Regions from separate parts of the Mesorhizobium abyssinicae genome, predicted to be linked through region 2. Evidence: predicted binding sites of a transcription regulator. Region 2 holds the regulator's gene; the other holds the start of a gene.

Region 1 (3,415 bases), on a different contig from region 2:
GGACGGCACGGTCACCGCCGCCAATGCGTCCGGCATCAACGACGGCGCTGCCGGCGCGCTGCTGATGAGCGAGGCGGAAGCCGCCCGCCGCGGTATCACCCCGCTGGTCCGCATCGCCTCCTGGGCGACCGCCGGCGTCGATCCGGCGATCATGGGAACCGGCCCGATCCCGGCCTCGAAGCGGGCGCTGGAGAAGGCAGGCTGGTCGGTCAAGGACCTCGACCTTGTCGAGGCCAACGAGGCCTTCGCCGCGCAGGCCTGCGCCGTCAACAAGGGCATGGGCTGGGATCCGTCGATCGTCAACGTCAATGGCGGCGCCATCGCCATCGGCCACCCGATCGGCGCCTCCGGCGCCCGCGTCTTCAACACGCTGGTCTTCGAGATGCGCCGCCGCGGCGCCAAGAAGGGTCTTGCCACGCTCTGCATCGGCGGCGGCATGGGCGTTGCCATGTGCGTCGAAGCGCTCTGAGCTCAGCGAATAGCGAAAAGGGAGTAGCGAATAGAGAAGAAAAGCGTCGCGCGGCGGGACGACTAATCCCTGTTCGCTATTCGCTGCTCTCTATTCGCTCAGACGATTCAAAGGGAGGACCACATGAGCAAGGTAGCAATCGTCACGGGCGGATCGCGCGGCATCGGCGCGGCGATATCGATCGCTTTGAAGAAGGCCGGCTATTCGGTTGCGGCGAACTATGCCGGCAATGACGAGGCGGCCGCGAAGTTCAAGGCCGAGACCGGCATCCCGGTCTACAAATGGTCGGTCGCCGACTATGACGCCTGCGCTGCCGGCATCAAGCAGGTCGAGGCCGATCTCGGCCCGGTCTCGGTGCTCGTCAACAATGCCGGCATCACCCGCGACGCCATGTTCCACAAGCTGACGCGCGAGCAGTGGAAAGAGGTCATCGACACCAATCTGTCCGGCGTCTTCAACATGACGCATCCGCTGTGGGGCGGCATGCGCGACCGCAAGTTCGGCCGCGTCATCACCATCTCCTCGATCAACGGCCAGAAGGGCCAGGCCGGACAGGTCAACTATTCCGCCGCCAAGGCCGGCGACATCGGCTTCTCGAAGGCGCTGGCCCAGGAGGGCGCGCGCGCCGGCATCACCGTCAACGTCATCTGCCCCGGCTACATCGCCACCGAGATGGTCAAGGCGATCGATGAGAAGGTGCTCAACGAGCGCATCATCCCGCAGATCCCGGTCGGCCGGCTCGGCGAGCCCGAAGAGGTCGCGCGCTGCGTCGTCTTCCTCGCCTCCGACGAAGCCGGCTTCATCACCGGTTCGACCATCAGCGCCAATGGCGGCCAGTATTTCGCCTGAGGTCCGCCAATTCGCCTGAAGACGCGACGCGCTTCGGGTCCGAAATTCCGAGACAGCGATCTGAAAAACGGGCCGGGAGATCGGCCCGTTTTTTGTTGCCGTTGCAACCCCCGCGGCGTCTCCCGCGCGACGCCCTGCCCCGATCCGGCACGCAAAGGTTAACGGCCGTCGCGGGGCCTGTGCAAAAGCTGTTCGCAACCCTGTGGATTCTCGGTGGAAAACTTTGCCGCGACACAACATATTGGGGTGAACAAACCGGGAAAATACCGCCATCGCTGATTCGTCGCCGATTCGTTCCGGCTTTGGCCGGAACGTTAACGCCGAGGACCGAAAATCCGCCTCGAAAGGTTAACGCGCGTTAGGAAAAGTCAAGAATTTCATAATCTTGGGCAAGGCCGGAAGATCAGGGTCCGTCGCCGATCGGCAAAGGTTAACGGCGCCGCGCGACTCGCGTTCGCCCTGCATGAATCGGGCCAATCAAGAGATTCAGCATGTGGTGAGACTCGCCGTCGAAAAACCCACATGTAGCCGTGAACAAAACCTGAATCTCGGCGAGTCAGTGATTCGTCGCCGATTCGTTCCAGACTCGTTCCAACCATTAACCGAGACCGCATTTCGGACCCTCATACGGAGCCAGGGAGACTGACGGCGGAACATTCCGCTTTCGCTTCGCGCATGAAGTCCTTATGTGTCGCCTGTCACACGCGCCGACGCTGGCGTGCTCCCGACAACGAGCGGCAGAGAGTCTATTTCCGGGCCGATGAACGTCCAGCCGAAACATCCTCAGCCGTTGATCCTTTCCGGCCGTGACGTGACGGCTGTGCTTGGGCCGACCAACACCGGCAAGACCCACCTCGCCATCGAGCGCATGGTGGCGCATGAGAGCGGCGTCATCGGCCTGCCGCTCAGGCTCCTGGCACGCGAGGTCTATACGCGCGTCTGCGAGAAGGTCGGCGCCCACAAGGTCGCGCTGATCACCGGCGAGGAGAAGATCCAGCCGCCTGGCGCCAGATATTCGGTCTGCACGGTCGAAGCGATGCCGCGCGAGACCGATGCCGCCTTCGTCGCCATCGACGAGGTGCAGCTTGCCGGCGATCTCGAGCGCGGCCACATCTTCACCGACCGCATCCTGCATCTGCGTGGCCGCCAGGAGACGCTGCTGCTGGGCGCGGCGACCATGCACGGCATCCTGCAGCGTCTCCTCAAGGGCGTCTCCGTGGTCACGCGCCCAAGGCTGTCGCACCTTGCCTATGCCGGTTCGAAGAAATTGACCCGCCTGCCCAGGCGCACGGCGATCGTCGCCTTCTCCGCCGACGAGGTCTATGCCATTGCCGAGCTGATCCGCCGCCAGCAGGGCGGCGCGGCCGTCGTGCTCGGCGCGCTGTCGCCGCGCACTCGCAACGCCCAGGTGGCGCTGTTCCAGGCCGGCGATGTCGACTATCTCGTCGCCACCGACGCCATCGGCATGGGATTGAACCTCGACCTCGACCATGTCGCCTTCGCCCAGAACCGCAAGTTCGACGGCTACCAGTACCGCAACCTGACCGCCGCCGAGCTCGGCCAGATCGCCGGCCGCGCCGGCCGGCATTTGCGCGACGGCACGTTCGGCGTCACCGGACAGGTCGACCCGCTGGACGAGGAGCTGATCAAGAAGATCGAGAGCCATGATTTCGATCCGGTGAAGGTCATGCAATGGCGCACCGCGGATTTCGACTTCGCCAGCCTCGACGCGCTGAAGCGCTCGATCGAGACCAACGCCCCGGTCGAGGGCCTGACGCGCGCCCTGCCGGCAGTGGACGCGCAGGCGCTGGAGCATCTGTCGCGCGACGAGGCTATCCGCGCGCTCGCCACCGACGCCAAGCGCGTCGCGCTGTTCTGGGAGGCCTGCGCCCTGCCCGACTACCGCAAGATCGCGCCGGCCCAGCATGCAGACTTGATCGCCTCGATCTACATGGACCTGGCCCGACATGGCCATGTCGACGAGAACTACATGGCCGAGCAGGTGCGCCGCGCCGACACGACCGACGGCGACATCGACACGCTGTCGCACCGCATTGCCCAGATCCGCACATGGACTTTCGTCGCCAACCGCCCTGG
Region 2 (3,415 bases):
TGCGCCGGCCGGCCGCGGCTTCGAAGGCAGCGTCGGCACGGCGCAAGCCGTGCGCATCTTCACCGGCGCGCCGGTGCCGCAAGGCGCCGACACCATCGTCATCCAGGAGAATGTGCAGGACCTCGGCGGCGGCACGATCGAAGTGACCGAGCCGACCGCTGAAGGGCGCAACATCCGCCGCGCCGGGCTCGACTTCGTAGAAGGCGATGTGCTGCTGGAAAAGGGCCGGCTGCTCGATCCGGCGGCACTGTCGCTGGCGGCATCCGCCAACCACCCGCGCCTCATTGTAGTGAAGCGGCCGCTGGTCGCCATCATCGCCACCGGCGACGAACTGCTGCCACCCGGCAGCGAACTCGGTCCCGACCAGATCATCTCGTCCAACGCCTATGGCGTCGCCGCCGCTGCGCAATCGGTCGGCGCCCGCGCGCTCGATCTCGGTATTGCCGCCGACCGCAGGGAAGCGATCGCCGCGCTGGTCAGGCAGGCCGTCGAGCAGCAGGCCGATGTCATCGTGACGCTTGGCGGCGCCTCGGTCGGCGACCACGATCTCATTCACGACGTGCTGACCGGCGAGGGCATGACGCTCGATTTCTGGAAGATCGCCATGCGCCCGGGCAAGCCGCTGATGTTCGGCCGGCTGGGACCCGCGCGCTGCATCGGCCTGCCCGGCAATCCGGTAGCGAGCCTGGTCTGTTCGCAGCTGTTCCTGAAGCCGTTGCTGGCGCGGCTCGGTGGCCGCGCGTTCACCCAGGACATTCGCGGGGCGCGGCTGGGCGCCGCGATGCAGGCAAACGATCTGAGGCAGGATTACGTGCGCGCCGTCGCCCGCGAAGAAGCCGGCTCACTGGTTGCGACGCCCTTCGGCATCCAGGACTCCTCGATGCTGCGCACGCTGGCCGACGCCAACGGCCTGGTCGTGCGCGAGCCCTTCGCGCCTGCGGCCGCTGTGGGCGATGCCTGCCGCGTGCTGATGCTACGCTGAACAAAACGTCAACGCATTCATTAAACTTTAAACGGTTGCGGAACACAACTGGAACAGATAGTGTTTGTTCTGGGTTTGTTTTTCTGATTCTGGTTTCAGAACCCGTGGGGGCCGCCATGCTGACGCGCAAACAACATGAACTCCTGATGTTCATCCATGAACGGCTGAAGGAAAGCGGCATTCCGCCCTCTTTCGACGAGATGAAGGAGGCGCTTGATCTGGCTTCGAAGTCGGGCATCCACCGGCTGATCACGGCGCTGGAGGAGCGCGGCTTCATTCGCCGGCTGCCCAACCGGGCGCGTGCGCTGGAAGTGCTGCGCCTGCCCGATTCGATCGCGCCTGGCCTCAATGCCGCGAAGAAGTTTTCGCCGAGCGTCATCCAGGGAAGCCTCGGACAGGGCAATCTCGGCCGGCAGATCAAACCGGCGTCGCCGTCGCGGACCCCCAGCAATGACGACGACGCTGTGTCGGCGGTGTCGATCCCGGTAATGGGCCGCATCGCCGCCGGCGTGCCGATCGACGCCATCCAGCACCAGACGCATTCGATCTCGGTGCCCCCGGACATGATCTCGGGCGGCGAGCATTATGCGCTGGAGGTGAAGGGCGACTCGATGATCGAGGCCGGCATCTTCGACGGCGACACCGTCATCATCCGCAACGCCGACACGGCGAGCCCCGGCGAGATCGTTGTGGCGCTGGTCGACGAGGAAGAGGCGACGCTGAAGCGCTTCCGCCGCAAGGGCGCATCGATCGCGCTCGAAGCCGCCAACCCTGCCTATGAGACCCGCATCTTCGGCCCTGACCGGGTCAAGGTGCAAGGCAAGCTGGTCGGCCTGATCCGGCGCTACTGAGCGGACGGCGCCAGTTTGACCACCGGTTTTTCGGGTCTCTGGTAGGGCGGCAGTCCCCTCGCCTCGCGAGAGTATTTGCGCTGCTCGTGCCATGGCCGGTAGGGCTTTTCGACAGCGTAGCGGATTGTTGCTTGCGCGGTCGCCGATTGCGGATCGAAGAAGACGGCGGCGCTGCCGGAGCGGGCGAGCTGACGTTTGGTGACGACGAGGGCCAGCGAATTCCAGCAGGGACTGTAGGCGGTGGCGTCGTCGATGACGATCAGGTCGGCGAAGGCGCAGGCCGGCCGCGCCGTCTTGCGGTTTTCCGCGAGCGCCACGATTGCGCCTGACGGATGTCGGGCAAGGCATAGCCCGTCCCTGCAGTAGAATGGCGAGCCCGGCGGCAGGTCGAGCGGTTCGATATCGAAGCGTGCATCCCCTGTCTCGAAGGTCTCCGGCTCGACGATGGTCTCGGCCACCAGCGCGCGTTTCCAGTTGTCGGTGGTGAATTCATTCGACCGCACCCGGTTGACGGCAAGCTCGCCGCCGCCGATCGGCATCGCCACCAGATGAGCATCCTCCGAGATCAGCACATCGGGCGTGCGGGTATTGGAAACCGTCATCAGGCCGGCCACAGCGAAGGGGATCGCCGCAAGTCTCAGCCAGGTCGTGGCCATGGTCGCGATGACCAGCGCTATCGTCACGAAAAGCACCGACTGGATGGAGATCAGCCCGACGGCATCGACCGGCGAGCGTTCGGAGATCCACCCGGAAATCGCAATCATCGCGGTCAGGCCCTTGCCCATCAGATACAGGAATGGCCAGTCGAGACCGAACGGCATCGTCAGGGCGCTGGCGACCCCCAGGAACATGACCACCGAAACGATCGGCATGACGGCCAGGTTGGCGAGCAGGCTGAGCGGCGACACGCGCTGGAAGTGCCAGATGGCGAAAAGCGCCGTAGCGCTGCCGGCGATGATTGAGGTCATGGCAAGGCCGCCCATCCCCATCACCAGCTTTCGCGACGCAAAGTGAAGGAACGATCGCTTCGGCACCGGCGCGGTCGTCCTGTCGGCCCGATAGTCCGACCAGCCGGCATAGGCGCCGACCAGGGCGGCGGTGGCGGCGAACGACATCTGGAAACTCGGGCCGACCACTTCGTGCGGCGACACAAGAATGACGGCGATGGCCGAGATCGCCAGATTGCGCATGGTGAGCGCGGCCCGGTCGAAAAGTACGGCGACAAGCATCACCGCCAGCATGATGAAGCTGCGTTCGGCGGCGACCACAATGCCGGAGAAGACGAGGTAAGCGGCGATCGAGAGGAGCGCGGCGGCGGCGGCATATTTCTTGACCGGCCGGCGCGAGGCGAAGTCGGGAAACAGCGCGAAGGCGCCGCGCAGCAGAAGCATGATGGTGCCGGCAACCAGCGCCATGTGCAGGCCGGAGATGGAGATGATGTGGTAGATGCCGGTGCGCCGCATCGCCTCGTTGATCTCATCGGGAATGCCTGCGCGCACGCCGACGATCAGCGCCGCCGCGATCTCGCCCTCCGGGCCGCCAACCAGGCCGCGAATATGGTCGGCGATGCTCTCCCGCGCCT

Evidence for each region. The regulator LexA, encoded in region 2, represses DNA repair genes until DNA is damaged. The targets are predictions, from matches to a motif close to TGTTCNNNNTGTGTTCNG.
Region 1: a site for LexA is predicted at 1,895-1,912, ahead of PU724_RS16610 (helicase-related protein). Genes of this name have one in related genera too.

The regions. Positions count from the first base shown of each region.
Region 1 is NZ_JARAKC010000006.1:349,523-352,937, forward strand. Features, by position in the region: gene PU724_RS16600 (acetyl-CoA C-acetyltransferase) at 1-469, shown strand, start outside; gene phbB (acetoacetyl-CoA reductase) at 593-1,318, shown strand; gene PU724_RS16610 (helicase-related protein) at 2,079-3,415, shown strand, end outside.
Region 2 is NZ_JARAKC010000021.1:31,695-35,109, forward strand. Features, by position in the region: gene PU724_RS28010 (molybdopterin molybdotransferase MoeA) at 1-982, shown strand, start outside; gene lexA (transcriptional repressor LexA) at 1,099-1,833, shown strand; gene PU724_RS28020 (ComEC/Rec2 family competence protein) at 1,827-3,415, opposite strand, start outside.